2 regions of the Serratia sp. HNCC26DJ244 genome follow, and region 2 is predicted to be linked to the other one. Evidence: predicted binding sites of a transcription regulator. Region 2 holds the regulator's gene; the other holds the start of a gene.
The links. Region 2 encodes PhoB, which activates phosphate uptake and scavenging genes when phosphate is short. Its sites were predicted from a motif close to CTGTCATAAAACTGNCNNAT; they were not measured.

Region 1 (8,793 bases), on a different contig from region 2:
AAGCCTGTGCACAAGCCCAGGCAGAACTCCAGGCCCATTGGAAGTTATAGCCCCCTAGCCACCCTGTTACATCAACCACTTCACCGATAAAATAGAGCCCGGGCACCTTGTTTGCCTCCATGGTTTTGGAAGACAACTCCTTGGTATCTACGCCGCCTAATGTCACTTCCGCAGTACGATAACCTTCCGTTCCATTGGGTTGTATGCGCCAATTTTGCAGGTTTTCAATCACGGCTGTCTGCTGTGCCGGAGTCAGTTGTTTTAATGTGACATCCGGCAATTGCCCCAGTGTTTGCAGAAACTCCACCAGACGCTTGGGCAGATGCAGCGCCAGTGTATTTTTCAGGCTCTGGTTGGGATGGGCTTGTCGTTGTTCATGCAAAACCGCCACCAGATCCAGTGTAGGAAGTAAGTTAACACTCACATACTCACCGGGTTGCCAATAGCTGGAAACTTGCAAGACGGCGGGACCAGAAAGCCCCCGATGGGTAAACAGAATGCTTTCACGAAACTGGGTGCCATTGTCTGCCGTGATCAGCGCAGGCAGCGAGACGCCGGAAAGCACTTGAGATTGCTCCAGTAGCGGTTTATGCAAGGTAAAGGGGACCAACCCAGCTCGGGTAGGGAGTACGTTTAAACCAAACTGTTCAGCCAGTTGGTAACCGAATGGCGACGCCCCTAACCCTGGCATCGAAAGTCCCCCGGTGGCCACAACAAGTGAGTGAGTGCTCACACTACCATTATTGGTTGCCAGCTCAAACCCGCTCTCTCCCTGTTTAATACTCAGGACTTCACTGCGTAAGCGGATCGTCACCTGACCGAGTTCACACTCTTTTAGCAGCAGATCAACAACCTGCTGTGCAGAATCATCGCAAAACAGTTGCCCCAGTGTTTTTTCATGGTAAGCAATGCCATAGCGATTAATCAGATCGATAAAATCCCACTGGGTATAACGTGCCAATGCGGATTTACAAAAATGGGGATTATTTGAAAGATAGGCAGCGGGCTCCGTATACATATTGGTAAAATTGCATCGCCCTCCACCGGACATCAGGATCTTGCGGCCTGGTTTTTTGCCGTTATCCAGCAGCAGCACCCGGCGACCCAGTTGCCCGGCCTGAGCAGCACAAAACATGCCTGCGGCTCCCGCGCCAATGATTACCACATCAAATTGTTCCACCGAAGCCTCTTTTGTTGTTTCACTGCCAGCACCGCGCTAACTCAATGGGATCGATTGTAAAGGTATCGATAGAGCAAGCCAACGGAAGAACAAGAAAATGTTACCCCAGGTAAAAAGCGGTAACATACTGAAATTATTTGATTACTCTAAGGCATTGAGACCTTTTGTCATCGTCACGTCAAAAAAACGTCATATTTCCCTTTTCCCAGAGACCCATTGTCACTGATAATGCGCGGCGATCAAGTCCACAAACCTGGCGTGACACTTATATGCTACATTTGTTCTCTGGCCTGGATTTTCATACCAGCCTAATGTTAATTATTGCCTTGTTGTTCGTATTGTTTTACGAAGCCATCAATGGTTTTCACGATACGGCCAACGCGGTTGCTACTGTCATTTATACTCGCGCTATGCGTTCGCAATTTGCGGTCGTTATGGCTGGTGTATTCAACTTTCTTGGGGTTATGCTCGGCGGTTTGAGCGTTGCCTATGCCATTGTTCACCTGTTGCCAACCGATCTGTTGCTGAACGTCAGTTCAACACAAGGCTTAGCCATGGTTTTTTCCATGTTACTGGCAGCGATTATCTGGAATCTCGGCACCTGGTATTTTGGCTTGCCCGCTTCCAGTTCCCATACCTTGATTGGCGCGATTATTGGTGTTGGTTTAACCAATGCACTCGTCACTAGCACTTCCGTCGTGGACGCACTGAATGTGCCGAAAATGATCGCCATCTTCCTGTCGCTGATCTTATCCCCACTGGTGGGTATGATGGTTGCTGGCTTGATGGTATTTATACTGCGCCATTACTGGAGTAATACCAAAAAACGCCAACGCATTCATATGACACCGGCTGAACGTGAAAAGGTCGATGGCAAACGTAAGCCGCCATTCTGGACACGTATCGCCCTGATCATGTCCGCTATTGGTGTCAGTTTTTCACACGGTGCTAACGATGGTCAAAAAGGTATCGGGTTGATTATGCTGGTGCTGATTGGCGTTGCCCCGGCCGGTTTTGTGCTCAATATGAGCGCAACGGGTTATGACATTACCCGTACACGGGATGCTGTCGTTCACCTGCAGCAATTCTACCAGCAGCATGGTGAGTCGCTGACTCATGTGATCGGACAAGCCCCCTTGGCACCCACTGCTGAGAATACACTACCCACAGAGAATCAACCGGTTCAGTTCCACTGTGACAGTGCACGCGCGCTGATCGCCATAGACCGTTCTCTGGCCCTGTTGGACAATCTGCAAAGTTACGACCAACTGACGGTAGAACAACGCAGTCATCTGCGCCGTCTGTTAATGTGCGTTACCGATACGGCAGGAAAAATAGCCAAGCTGCCGGAAATCTCTGCGGATGATCAACGGTTCCTCAAAAAACTACGTTCCGATTTATTGCAAACCGTCGAGTATGCACCAACCTGGATTATCGTGGCGGTCGCCTTGGCGCTGTCCATTGGTACCATGATAGGTTGGAGACGAGTGGCAACCACGATTGGCGAAAAAATTGGCAAGAAAGGCATGACTTATGCCCAAGGGGTATCAGCTCAGATGACTGCTGCACTGTCAATTGGTGTTGCCAGCTACACCGGTATGCCCGTATCCACTACCCATGTGCTCTCTTCCGCTGTTGCGGGCACCATGATCGTTGACGGTGGTGGCGTACAGAGTAAAACCGTGAAGAGCATTCTACTGGCCTGGGTACTGACCCTACCGGTGTCGCTGCTACTTTCCGGGGGCCTTTACTGGCTAGCACTGAAACTGATTTAACGCTAAACGGCGGTCATATTGACCGCCATTTTTTTGCTTGAATCAACCTAATGAGCTAATAGTAGACCGCCATCGTCGACAGGCTAACAATCACCAATCCCCCCAGCGACAACGTCAGCAAAAATTGACCACGTACCCGCTGACAGCGGCGAATAAATTCAGGATCATGATGCTCAATATAACGCTGAGAAAAAATATAGCTCACCAGCCGTATCTGTTTGCGGGGTTGTCCATGGGACGTAAAAAAGCCGCTACCATCAACATATTGGTATAGTAATGGGTCGCAGCCGCGTAAAACAAATAACAGCGCACGCAGAGAAGATAAATACCGAGCCAGGTTAACCACGCATATCACACACAGAGCCCAAAACAGCGCAACGGTACTAATCATGATGACCTCCTCAAGGCGTACTAACCCGACCAACCGCCGAGCCAACAGCCCTACTTCTTACCCAATGCTGTCGGAGCCTGTGGCTCCCATCCTCCTAGCATATTTTTTACCCCTGAATTTCCCCCTTCAATAACCGCCACAGAAGCCTAGCTGTGGATAATATTGAATTGACGCCTCTGTCAGCTTAAGGAGAAATGATCTAGCTAATCGCTATATTCACTATTGTAGAATATGGCATGCAAATGAACACGCGTGTTGTATCAAATTTATTAAAATTGTTAAAATTCTTAACGCCAAATTTAACAATGCAGTAATATTAAACCGACCTATCATGAAAACATTGACACTAACGCGGTTAAATACCGATAACGTTTTTTAACCCAGTTCATCCAAGCTACACTGTTTTTTTGCATTAGCGACTAACCCATTGATGCAATGCATTGTGATCACCTCAACATATCACGATGTTATCTGGATGGTATGATGCAGGAGAGATGAAAGCACCAAGCTGAAACACTGAATGCCTGCACACTTTAATCGGCATATATAGAGAGGGAGTTTTTTTATGGCTTACAAACACATACTGATCGCGGTTGACCTGTCCCCAGAAAGCAAAATCCTGGTTGAGAAGGCGGTATCAATGGCTCGGCCATACAATGCCAAAGTCTCCCTGATCCACGTTGATGTTAACTATTCCGACCTGTATACCGGCCTAATTGATGTCAATCTTGGCGATATGCAACAACGCATTTCTGAAGAAACCCATCGAGCATTAAGCGAACTATCGCAAAATGCCGGCTACCCGATTACCGAAACCCTCAGTGGTAGCGGTGACTTGGCACAGGTCTTGGTTGATGCAATCAAAAAGTACGATATGGATTTGGTACTCTGTGGGCACCATCAGGATTTTTGGAGCAAACTGATGTCTTCCGCCCGCCAACTCATCAATACGGTACACATCGATATGCTGATTGTGCCATTGCGTGAAGAAGAATAAAGTAAGTAAGCACTCACAACCTCGTTATACCCACGCCCGCCTAATGCGGGCGTTTTTCATCATATTTTCTTCATTTATTGCTTGTTAATCAGCCTCCTCTCAGTGCTATAGTCGGTATAGACACAACATCCTCCCCCAACTGTGAGATATATCATTAAAAGAGGGGAACCAAAATGCTAAACAGGAGCTATCCATGGAACAGGCTGTATCGCTAGAATCCTTTCTAAAATCTTTACAACGTCATAACTCGCATCAACCAGAATATCTGCAGGCAGTTCGTGAAGTATTTACCTCCTTGTGGCCATTTATCGAACGCAATCCACATTATCGTGACTACGCATTGCTCGAACGTTTGGTGGAGCCTGAGCGCATCATTCAGTTCCGCGTCAGTTGGATTGACGATCAGGGGCAGGTTCGCGTTAACCGCGCTTATCGTATCCAGTTCAACTCCGCTATTGGGCCATACAAAGGGGGGATGCGTTTCCACCCTTCAGTCAACACCTCCATTCTGAAATTCCTGGGTTTTGAGCAAACCTTCAAGAATGCCCTCACCACACTACCAATGGGTGGTGGCAAAGGTGGTTCAGACTTTGATCCGAAGGGTAAAAGCCAGGGCGAAATCATGCGTTTTTGCCAGGCCTTAATGACCGAACTTTACCGTCACCTGGGCCCAGATACTGACGTACCCGCCGGGGACATCGGCGTAGGTGGTCGCGAAGTGGGCTTTATGGCAGGCATGATGAAAAAGCTTTCCAACAACACCGGTTGTGTATTTACCGGTAAAGGATTGTCGTTTGGCGGCAGTCTGATTCGCCCTGAGGCCACCGGTTATGGTCTGGTGTACTTTACCGATTCGATGTTAAAGCGCCATGGTTTGGGTTTTGAAGGGATGCGAGTTGCGGTTTCCGGCTCGGGTAACGTTGCGCAATACACCATTGAAAAAGCCTTGGAGCTGAATGCTCGGGTGATCACTGTTTCAGATTCTGGCGGTACTGTAGTTGATGAAGCTGGTTTTACTAGAGAAAAACTGGCACATCTGACCGAAATCAAAAACCAGCGCTATGGCCGGGTGGCTGACTATGCGCGCGAGCGTGGCCTGACCTATCTGGAAGGCCAACAGCCTTGGCATGTACCGGTAGATATCGCACTGCCATGTGCTACTCAGAACGAACTGGATCTTGATGCAGCACAAATATTGATTCGTAACGGGGTCAAAGCGGTTGCTGAAGGTGCCAATATGCCAACCACCATCCAAGCTACCGATGCCTTCCTTGAGGCCGGTGTTCTGTTCGCGCCAGGTAAAGCAGCCAATGCCGGTGGTGTCGCCACTTCTGGGCTGGAAATGGCACAAAATGCCGCACGCCTGAGTTGGAGAGCCGAAAAAGTGGATATTCGTTTGAAACAAATCATGGCGGATATCCACCAATCCTGTGTCAATTACGGTGGTGAAGGCAAACAAACACACTATGTGCATGGTGCCAATATCGCTGGTTTTGTCAAAGTGGCTGACGCCATGTTGGCTCAGGGTGTACTTTAATCCAGAGTGATACTTTTTATCGTCCCTATGCCGGCGTCTTACGCCGGCATATCTCAAGTATCTTAGTTAATTGCCTCAATAATCGTGGCTCGATCACTTAACCGCTGTTTGATAACCGGATCGCTCTCCATTTGTGCCTGCTCCTTCAGCGCCCTAATCTGTTGCTGTTTGCTTTGCGGATCACTAAACAACAAGGCTTTGACATTAATAGAGGCGACATTGGTATAACGCCCATCATCGCTGGTCGGCACACTGATTTTGCCCGTATTCAGCAGGTTTTCCACTATCTGGCGTTCACGCTCATAACCTTCCAGGCCCAGCAGTTTCCAGCGCTGCATCGTTTTACCCTGATATTGCCCTGTTTTCACTTCACTTAAATAACGCAGGGTCAAATTGCGCACGGTCCCGGCTTCTTCGCCATACTCAGCTTTGGTGTCTGAAAGTATCGGAAACTCCATCCCTGCCAATACTCCATCTTTCTGCGTCAAATGCCCCATGCGATAGCTGTTCATGCCCAAGCGAATGGGTAAGGTATCCGTCACTGGCGTACCATCGTTCAACTTCAGGTCGGTGATGCGTTGCCCGGCTGGCTTGCGCAAATCGATGGTGTAAGTCACACCATCAAAAAAGTCATTGGTGGAATATTTGGAAGCTCGCCGTTGCGGGTTGAAACTGTAGGTGACATCCCCATCCTGCAACTGGTTGAAGTAGTCTGCAGCCCACTCCATGTAGGCCTTCAACTCTTTGCCGGTAAGCTGATAAACCGTAATTTCTCCGCCAGCATATTGGTAGTTAAAGGCGATATCCTTGGCCGTAATCGTACCCACATTCAGCCTTGGTTGGTCATTATCTATCTGTAACGCGATCACTTCCGCCTTAGGTGCGTAGTAACGGAGCGCTTCCTGATACAGCGCACTGATACCGGTATCCTGCACATGTACCTGAGGGATCCCCTTCACCGCATCGGGCGGAACCAGATCCTGCCCCGTTAATTGGGCAATGGGTCGGTTGGCATTGGCTCGCAGGATGGTATGGAACGGTTGATAGATCTGTTCCAGCTTTTTGTCAGAAGCCATCCCTTTGATGGGGTAGGTATAGCTGTCTTTATTGATCAACACATACTGACCATTTTGCGGCTCAAATTGCAGGTCGATACGCGATAATGCGCGGCCATATTTATCCGGCTCGGTAATGATCACGCCATTAATCACCGCTTTATCTATCTTGACGTGCATATGCCCAGCAACAATTGCCGCCAGTTCCGGGTTGGCGCGTGCAATATCGCCCACTCCCGTTCCAGGCCGCTGGTTCTCATTATCGATCCCCATATGGGCCACCAGCACAATAGCGTCCACCTGACCGTCAAGCTGCTGAATCACCTGTTTTACCGCCTGTACCGGATCGGTAAATTTCAGGCCATCGATGTGATCAGTCCCCTTGGCAAACTCGGCTGTCATGGGTGTGTCCATCCCGATAATGCCGATCTTCACCCCTTGGCGTTCCACTATCTTATAAGCGGGTAAATAGGGTTTGCCGCTTTCCCAGAAGATATTGCCCGCCAACGCCGTCCCATTGAACTGGTTCAACGAGGTCTCTAATACTTTCAGGCCAAAATCAAACTCGTGATTGCCCATCACCCACACATCGTAGTTCAACGCATTGAAGCCCAACATCATCGGGCTGGTTTTATCATTCTTGAAGGTTTCAACAAAGTTGCCCTGAATGGTGTCCCCAGCATCCACCAAAATCACATTCGGCTGTTGGCCACGGATTTGATGCACTAGCGTGGCAATTTGGCTTAGGCTACCCGCCAAATTTTCAGTATCAGAAGCGTAATCCCAAGGTACAAAAGTACCATGCAGATCAGAGGTACCCAGGATAGTGATATTAATAGGTTCGGCTGCAATAACCGAACCACTCAAACCAAGCAGTAAGGGAAGTAGTCTCTTTTTCATAGTAAAATCTCATTTTATTTTATTGTAATTCAATGAGATTATGCAGCAAGCGCTCAGGGGTTACTAGTCACCTTGTAGACCCCATAGAGAAAGTGTGACACCGTTCAATCATAATTATTATGAATATATTGACCCTGTTATATAGGCATATAAATATCAAAACGGTGATTTTTGGTAGTCGTGGTGGCATGCGCAGGCACATCTGCCAGCGGTGGTGCATAGTCAGGGCGCTTCACCACAATCCGTTTGGTTGCCAACCGACGAGCCGGTTCAAGCAATTCATCCGCATCAGCGTCGCTGCCCACCAATGACTGGAAAACTCGCATCTCTTTTTTCACCAGCGCACTCTTCTGCTTATGCGGATACATCGGGTCGAGGTACACCACTTGCGGGGGAGGTTGCAAATCGGCCAAGGCCGTCAGGCTCGAAGCATGCAGCAGCGTCATCCGTTCACGCAGCCAAGGGCCAATCTCTGGGTCCTGATAGCCCCGCTGCAAACCATCATCCAGCAGTGCAGCAACCACGGGATTACGCTCCAGCATCCGTACCTGGCAACCCAGTGACGCTAGAACAAATGCGTCACGCCCCAACCCGGCAGTGGCATCCACCACGCTGGGGAGATAACTGCCCTTGATGCCCACCGCTTTAGCGACCGCCTCACCGCGCCCGCCACCAAAACGCCGCCGATGCGCCATCGGGCCGTTGATAAAATCAACGTAGATCGCCCCAAGTTTTGGCTCATCGCGCTTACGTAACTCTAACCGCTCTGGCGTCAATACCAGCGCCAGCAACGCATTTTCGTCACTGGTCAATTGCCAACGCTCAGCCAACATAGATAAGGCGCCGGGGTCGGCGCCTGCTTCACAGCATAAAAACACGCTCACGGGGCGAGTTATCCTTTAATACCATAATGGCGCAACATCGCATCCAGCTCTGGCGCGCGGCCACGGAAGCGCTT
Region 2 (8,793 bases):
TGTTCTGTGGCTTGCTGGCAGGCATTTTCCACCCGGTTTTGTGCGAGTCTCAGTTGTTCAGTTACCTCGGCCACCGACTGTTCGCCAAACAGCGCGATGCGTTCAGCGGTGAGGCTAGTCAGTTGTTGAACGCAGGTCTGACAATCATGTTGCCACTTGGCTAATTGCTGTTGAGTTGCAGCTTGCTGTTGCGTTAGCCGCTCAAAACGTTCATTCAAGAGTACCGCTTCCTGCTGAGAACCAAAGTGCTGGTTTTGCAGGGTGGTTAATTCCTCTTTGGTTTGTTGTATCGCGCGCGTGATTTGCTCATGTTGTTGCAGTAACTGTTGATTAGCCTGTTCTTCACTGTCGCAAGCGGTTAACCAGGTTGATAACTGCGTGTGGTCTTGCAGTGTAAAATTGCAAGCCAAGGGAGCGCTAATCTGTTGCCCGTTTTTGATCAGTTGTTCTTGTTGCTGTAACCCTTGGTTAACGGTGGTTTGCAGCTGTTGCTGCTGCTGTTTCAGGCTTTCACTTTGCGTGCGCAGTTTGGTGCCTAAGGTATGTAACTCGTCGGTTTTAGCTCGTAATTCAGTGGCTTGTTGTTCCGTCTCGCTCGGTTTCAGCGCCTGGTACTGCTTGATTGCCGGGTGCTGTGTCGAACCACATAATGGGCAAGGGGCATCAGTGAGCAAACGTGCTCGTTCGGCTTCCAGGCTGACGATACGTTTTTCAAACTCAAGGTTTTTCTCCACCGCCAACAAATGTGCCTTTTGCTGTTGGTACTGTTGGCGAGTCACTTCTAGTTGACGTTCCACCTCCATCAACTGTTGTTGTCGCTGGGTAAACTCCAACTGCTGTTGATCAAGGTGTTGCTGATTTTGTTGAAACAATACCGCCAGATGGGACAACTGTTGGCGAATAGGCCGCTGCCCATTCAGTTCGGCCTGACGGGCCCGCAGTTTTTCTAACGGTGATTGGGCTTCAAGTGCGGCTTGCTGTGGTAACTGTTGCTCCAGTACCGTATTCAGTGAGGCTTGCTTGTGCTGATATTGTGCCGCCCAGGTGGTGAGTTCAGCTCGTCTCAGGGTCAGTTTTTCCAGCGTTTGTTGTTGCTCCTGACTGAGCTTTTGCTGATCTTCCCCCTGTTTTGTTGCCTCGGCCAACTGGTGTTTCAGTTGGGCTATCTGCTGGTCTAATGGCGCTACTTTTTCAGCAATCAATGTTTGCTGTTGTTGCTGGTATGCCGTTTGCGTTTGCTTTGCCGCCTGCGCTTGATCGGATTGTTGCTGTAATGGGGTCAAGGCAGTGAGTTGCTGTTGTTGTTGCTGCGCCAATTGTTCGGCTTGTTGTTGCAAAGACCGCGTCTCTTGCTGGCAACGCTGGCGTTCATCAAGCAGTGGACGTAATTTTTCTGCGGGTTCACTGCGGGCCAACTGCTGTAATTGTGGTTCTGCTTGCTGATAGTCCTGTTGTACCCCAGCCAGTTGTTGCTGGTGGTGTTGCACTTGCTGCGCCGTGGTTTGCCACTGCTGTAGCCAGTTCAACTGATGTTGTAGCCGTTGCGTCTGTTGGTTTAAACCTTGCTCTTCACTATTGAGTTGGATGAGTTGATTTTCCAGCGTCTGGCGTAGCTCCTCATTGAGCAGTTCAATGCCGTTAGCTTGCTGATGCAATACATCCAGCTCGATTTTTGCCTGTTTATGTCGTTCAAACACCCGGGCCGACAGTTGCCCATAAATTTCGCTGCCGGTCAGTTCTTCCAGTAACTCGGCACGTTCGTTAGGTTTGGCATTGAGAAACGCGGCGAATTGCCCCTGAGATAACATCATCGATTTGGTGAAACGGCCAAAATCCAGGCCAGTAATGGAGGCAATCAGCTCTTTTTTATCGGAAATTTTATCCGCTAAAATTTTGCCATTTTCTCGTAGCGCCAGTTCGACTTTAGGCGCCTGCAGGCTGCCATCCGGTGAGTTTTTCGCTCGACGTTGGCTCCAGAAGGCACGATAACCGATCCCTTTTACTTCAAACTCCACCTCTGCCAGTGATTCAGCGGTGTGCCGAGTCATCAGTTCATTCTGGCTGGCGCTGACCTCCAGACGCGGCGTCTGGTGATATAACGCCAGGCAGATAGCGTCCAGTAACGTGGTTTTACCCGCACCGGTGGGGCCGGTGATGGCAAATAGACCATTGCTGGCGAAAGGTTCAGTGGTGAAGTCAATTTTCCATTCACCTTGTAGCGAATTGAGGTTTTTCAGCCTTAAGCTCAGGATTTTCATGCGCAGGGCTCCTCAGGATGATGCAAGTCATTCACCACGTGCTGAAACAGTTGGCGCATCTGTTGTTGGCGTGCCTCGTCCAGGTCTGTTTCCAAGGCTAATCGCCGCTGAAACACCTCTTCGACACTCAATTCATTCAAGGTCTCTCTCTCTTGCCGGTCAATCGCCTGTTGCCGTTGCTGTTTACCACGTCGTAATAACACCACTTCAACCGGCAGATCTTCCGCTAACTGTTGAATGCGGCGCTGGATATCACTGAGATAATCCTGCGTAGCAACTTCGATATCCAGCCACACCGGTAATGTCCCCTCATAGTGGGCAAATTGCTGTAATTGCGTCTCGATTTGTGGCAAATCACCCTTGATCAACTGCATCGGCTGGAAAACAGGTACCTCCAGCGGCGTGACTTGCTGTAGTTCACCGGCGGCGAAATCAACCATCAATACGCTCTTGGCGCTACCCAATTCATCAAAACTGAGCGGGATTGGCGAACCGCTGTAACGGATATGCTGGGTTTTAGCGACACATTGCGAACGATGAATATGGCCCAGCGCAATGTAGTCGGCGGGGGGGAATAACTGAGCAGGGAAGGCATCCAGCGTACCGATATAAATATCACGCACTGAATCTGAGGTGGTGACCCCCACGGTCGTTAGATGACCGCTGGCAATAATCGGCAAGGGTAGGCCCAGGGCATCGCGCCGTGCACAGGCCAACTGATAAAGCTCATGGTAATGATTAGCGATAGCTTGTTGTAAAACCTGCTGTTTCTGGTTGCCCGATTCACCCGCCTGGCTGGTGACTAAATCCCGTGGGCGCAAGAAAGGCACCGCACAGAGCACCGCCCCTGGCTGGCCATCACGCTGGTTGAGCACTCGAATTTGTTGATCAACTTCGGCTTGTGCATTGGCAATTACTGTGGTGTTCAGACAAGAGAGCAGTTCCCGTGATTCATTGAGTGTGGCCACTGAGTCATGATTGCCACCGAGTACCACCAACTGGCAACCGGTGTGTTGTAGTTGCACCACAAAACGGTTATACAGTTCCCGTGCGTAGCTAGGTGGGGAGCCGGTATCAAACAGATCACCGGCAACAATTAGCGCATCGACCTGATGCTGTTGCACCTGCTCAACCAGCCAACACAGAAAAGATTGATGTTCGGCGGCGCGGCTCTTGGTGAAAAAGTACTGGCCTAAATGCCAGTCAGAGGTATGGATCAGGCGCATGAATCTTCCAGGCTGACAACGATGATAGCACCAGAGTATATACCCAAGTTCCGTCAAGATGCAGGCAAGGGGCAAACGCTGAACAAGATGAATGGCGTTTTGTTAAGCAACTCGAAGTATTTTGTCTAGGATTGAAACAATCTCACTGCCAAGCGTCATCCCGGGGCGGTTTTATTCATATAACTGTCATAAAACTGACGCATAATGACCAGGCAGAGTGTAATAGGCCGCTAACACATTGGCAGGGTTGACGATGGCAATACGTATACTGGTGGTAGAAGACGAAGCGCCGATCCGTGAAATGGTGTGCTTTGTGTTGGAGCAGAATGGTTATCAAGCGTTGGAAGCTGAGGATTATGACAGCGCCGTAAAGAGCCTGTCTGAGCCGTTTCCTGATCTGGTGTTACTGGACTGGATGTTGCCTGGTGGGTCTGGAATACAGTTTATCAAGTATATGAAGCGTGAGGCGATGACACGGGATATTCCGGTGATGATGCTGACCGCACGCGGAGAAGAAGAAGATCGGGTTCGAGGGTTGGAAGTGGGCGCCGATGACTATATCATCAAGCCTTTCTCGCCCAAGGAGTTGGTGGCCCGGATCAAAGCGGTGATGCGCCGTATTTCACCGATGGCCGTAGAGGAATTGATTGAAATGCAGGGGTTAAGCCTGGACCCTTCCTCACATCGAGTGATGGCTGATGAGCTGGCACTGGATATGGGGCCGACCGAGTTCAAGCTGTTGCACTTCTTTATGACCCATCCCGAACGTGTTTACAGCCGCGAGCAGTTGCTGAACAACGTTTGGGGCACTAACGTTTATGTAGAAGACCGTACGGTTGATGTCCATATCCGCCGGTTGCGTAAGGCGCTAGAGAGCAGTGGTCATGATAGAATGGTGCAAACTGTTCGCGGTACCGGCTACCGTTTTTCAACGCGCTACTGACAGCCCTGTGCTGGAGAAAACACTATTGTGCTAGAACGCTTATCCTGGAAGAAACTGCTGCTGGAACTGGCCTTTTTTTGCTTCCCTGCTTTATTGCTTGGGTTGATTTTTGGTTATTTGTCTTGGTTGTTATTGGCATCGGTGTTGGTAGCCCTTGCCTGGAATTTCTATAACCAACTGAAACTTTCCCACTGGTTGTGGGTTGATCGTAGTATGACGCCGCCCCCGGGACATGGGAGCTGGGAACCGCTGTTTTATGGTTTGTATAAAATGCAGCAGCGTAACCGCCATCGCCGCCGCGAACTGGCCTTATTGATCAAACGTTTTCGTAGTGGTGCGGAGTCGTTACCCGATGCGGTAGTGATGACCACCGTAGAGGGTAATATCTTTTGGTGTAACGGCCTGGCGCAGCACTTGCTGGGTTTCCGCTGGCCGGAAGATAACGGTCAACATATTCTGAACCTGATACGTTATCCCGAATTTAGTCAATATCTGCAACAGCAGGCGTTCTTCAAACCTCTGACATTGCACTTGAATAACGAGCGCTTTGTTGAGTTCCGCATTATGCCTTATTCCGAAGGGCAATTGTTGATGGTGGCCCGTGATGTTACCCAGAAGCGTCAGTTGGAAGGGGCCCGGCGTAATTTTTTTGCCAATGTCAGCCATGAATTGCGCACACCATTAACGGTGTTGCAGGGCTATTTGGAGATGATGAGTGACGAAGCCCTTGAGGGCTCAGTGCGCGATAAAGCATTGAGTACCATGCAAGAACAGACCAAACGCATGGATGGCTTGGTGAAGCAGTTGCTCACGTTGTCACGTATTGAAACTGCGCCAAGTATCGCGATGAATCAAAAGGTGGATATTCCACGTATCCTGGGTGTATTGCAACGAGAGGCGCAATCCCTGAGTGCGGGGAATCACCAGATTAGCTTCCGGGTGAATGAAGATTTGCAGGTATTTGGTAACGAAGATCAACTACACAGTGCCGTATCGAACCTGGTGTATAACGCAGTGAATCACACGCCAAAGGGCACCCATATCGAGATAAGTTGGCAGCAGACGCCACTGGGTGCTCAGTTCCAGGTCAGTGATAATGGTCCAGGGATCGCTCCAGAACATATTCCGCGTTTGACCGAACGTTTCTACCGTGTTGATAAATCACGTTCACAGCAGACCGGCGGCAGTGGTTTGGGCTTGGCCATTGTTAAACATGCTCTGAGTCATCATGATTCACGCTTGGAGATTTTGAGTGACCCGGGCATAGGTACGCGCTTTATCTTTACGTTGCCGAAACGACTCATTGTGCCAGCCGCATCCATCGACAATAAGGTGAAAATGGGCGAGTAGTACTGCTGCGATTGTGCTATTTCTCCATATACAGTGGATGAGCCTGAGCCCACCGGTACATTGAAATGCTCAGCTCATCATTTATTCTATTTTTGGCAAAAAAAAGCACAACTTGCGCGCTTAAGACATCAATAGCGGTTTTTTAATGTACAAGGTGGTCATATTTGTCACATTCCGTGTGTTTTTTGTTTAAAAATTAAACAAATCATATGGTGTTTATTACGGAAAAATTGAGATTATCAACTGGTTGTAAAACTATTTCTGGTATAAAACTCTGCTTTTTGTTGTTCATCTTGCCTTTCAGGGCCATATCCTCTAAATAGCTTCGTCTGCAGATAGCTGATAATCGATAGAAGCTGCTGCAACTTGCATGAAGACGGGTATAAACGTTTAACTAAGCCTGCGTTGTTGGAGTAAACCTCCGCTTACTCTTCATCTTTAAGAATCAATCATTTATTCCATTTAACAGGCAGCGCAATATCCTATGAGCCATCGCTTAGCGTCAAAAGATATCCTGGCATTAGGTTTTATGACTTTTGCTTTATTCGTCGGGGCAGGAAACATTATCTTCCCACCGATGGTCGGTCTACAGTCCGGTGAACATGTTTGGACTGCAGCAATCGGTTTTCTGGTGACAGCGGTGGGGTTACCGGTAGTCACCGTGATTGCACTGGCTCGTGTTGGCGGGGGGGTTGATACCCTTAGCGCACCAATAGGCCGTCATGCAGGATTACTGCTGGCGACGGTCTGTTATCTCACCGTGGGGCCTCTGTTCGCTACGCCACGTACGGCGACCGTTTCATTTGAAGTGGGAATGGCTCCGTTGACCGGTGGTGGTGCCCTGCCACTATTTATCTATAGCCTGGTCTATTTTGTGCTGGTGATTGGCATCTCTTTATATCCGGGGCGTTTGCTCGATACTGTTGGCCATATTCTGGCACCGGTGAAAATTGTTGCCCTGGCGATGCTGGGTATCGCTGCGCTGCTCTGGCCTGCGGGGGCACCTATCCCAGCGGTTGAGGCTTATCAGAATGTGCCGTTCTCTTCTGGCTTTATAAATGGCTACCTGACCATGGATACCTTGGGGGCGATGGTGTTTGGTATTGTCATCGTCAATGCCGCACGTTCCCGTGGGGTAACAGATCGAGGATTGTTGACGCGTTATACCATCCTGGCGGGTCTGATTGCTGGCGTGGGATTGACATTGGTCTATCTGAGTCTGTTCAAGTTGGGGTCCGGTAGTGGTGTTCTGGTGCCAGAGGCCACCAATGGTGCGGTGATTTTGCATGCCTATGTACAAAATACATTCGGTACCATGGGCAGTTTCTTCCTGGCGGCATTGATCTTCATTGCCTGTATGGTGACCGCGGTTGGCCTGACCTGTGCTTGTGCTGAGTTTTTCGCACAATATTTACCGTTATCCTATAAAAAACTGGTATTTATCCTGGGTCTGTTCTCGATGCTGGTTTCCAATCTTGGCTTGAGCCACCTGATCCAGCTCTCTATACCGGTGCTGACGGCGATTTATCCCCCTTGCATTGTGTTGGTGGTGTTGAGTTTTACTCTGCGTTGGTGGAATAGTGCTACGCGTATTATCGCGCCAGTGATGTTAGTCAGCTTGTTGTTTGGTATTCTAGATGCGGTGAAGACATCCCCTTTTGTGGATTTGATGCCTGAATGGATTCATCACTTGCCGCTGGCAGCGCAGGGGTTGGCATGGTTGCCTCCTTCGTTGTTGATGCTGTTGCTGGTTGCCATTTATGATCGCGTTTTCGCTCGTAACCAAGTAGCAGTTCACTCTTAAATTGATGATCTATATCCCAAATAATTCGAGTTGCTGGTATGCGGCCCCGTAGGGGGCGAGGTCTCATGGATGAGGCGAGTAACCGCAGCTAACACTCATGCAGCTTGAAGGACGAAGGGTATAAAGATAGGACACGGACTTGTCCGTGTTTTTTATGTTAAACAAGGACTGGTCATTTTCATGCAACAACAATCATCCACTCTAACACCGGGCAATAAGCTGAAACGGGGTCTTAGTACGCGCCATATACGATTTATGGCGCTGGGTTCTGCCATTGGTACCGGTCTGTTTTACGGTTCGGCAGAGGCGATCAAAATGGCGGGGCCTAGTGTGTTGCTCGCCTATTTGCTCGGGGGTATCGTCGCCTTTATCATCATGCGTGCACTGGGGGAAATGTCGGTCAATAATCCGCAGGCCAGCTCCTTCTCTCGTTATGCTCAGGATTATCTCGGCCCGATGGCGGGTTATATCACTGGTTGGACTTACTGTTTTGAGATCTTGATTGTTGCCATTGCGGATGTAACGGCATTCGGCATCTATATGGGCGTCTGGTTCCCCGAAGTACCACACTGGATCTGGGTGTTGAGTATCGTACTGATTATCGGTGCCATCAATCTGTTGAGTGTCAAGGTGTTTGGCGAGCTGGAGTTCTGGTTCTCGTTCTTCAAAGTGGCCACCATTATTGTCATGATCGTCGCCGGTATCGGTATCATTGTCTGGGGTATCGGTAATGGCGGGCAACCGACCGGGATACACAATCTGTGGACCAACGGAGGCTTCTTCAGTAATGGCTTTATCGGTATGATCTTGTCGCTGCAATTGGTGATATTTGCCTATGGCGGCATTGAGATTATCGGTATCACCGCTGGTGAGGCCAAAGATCCGAAAGTTTCGATCCCTAAAGCTATCAACTCGGTGCCTTGGCGTATTCTGGTATTCTACGTCGGGACACTGTTTGTCATTATGTCCATTTACCCATGGAATCAGGTCGGCGTTAATGGCAGCCCATTTGTATTGACCTTCCAACATATAGGGATCACCATTGCGGCGGGGATCCTCAACTTTGTGGTGATCACCGCATCATTGTCCGCCATTAACAGTAATGTGTTTGGGGTGGGGCGGATGATGCACGGTCTGGCAGAGCAAGGTCATGCACCGCAAATATTCAGCAAGATCTCCAAGAATGGTATCCCTTGGGTGACCGTGGTGGTC

Region 1: pitA (inorganic phosphate transporter PitA) is a predicted target of PhoB. The motif match lies at 1,356-1,375, and genes of this name have one in related genera.

The regions. Positions count from the first base shown of each region.
Region 1 covers NZ_JBXUGO010000010.1:103,702-112,494, forward strand. The annotation lists gene AC2A06_RS10405 (BaiN/RdsA family NAD(P)/FAD-dependent oxidoreductase) at 1-1,180, opposite strand, end outside; gene pitA (inorganic phosphate transporter PitA) at 1,450-2,955, shown strand; gene uspB (universal stress protein UspB) at 3,011-3,346, opposite strand; gene uspA (universal stress protein UspA) at 3,912-4,343, shown strand; gene gdhA (NADP-specific glutamate dehydrogenase) at 4,537-5,880, shown strand; gene AC2A06_RS10430 (bifunctional metallophosphatase/5'-nucleotidase) at 5,943-7,835, opposite strand; gene rsmJ (16S rRNA (guanine(1516)-N(2))-methyltransferase RsmJ) at 7,973-8,719, opposite strand; gene prlC (oligopeptidase A) at 8,728-8,793, opposite strand, start outside.
Region 2 covers NZ_JBXUGO010000001.1:67,526-76,318, forward strand. The annotation lists gene sbcC (exonuclease subunit SbcC) at 1-2,258, opposite strand, end outside; gene sbcD (exonuclease subunit SbcD) at 2,255-3,484, opposite strand; gene phoB (phosphate response regulator transcription factor PhoB) at 3,738-4,427, shown strand; gene phoR (phosphate regulon sensor histidine kinase PhoR) at 4,455-5,777, shown strand; gene brnQ (branched-chain amino acid transport system II carrier protein) at 6,262-7,581, shown strand; gene proY (proline-specific permease ProY) at 7,762-8,793, shown strand, end outside.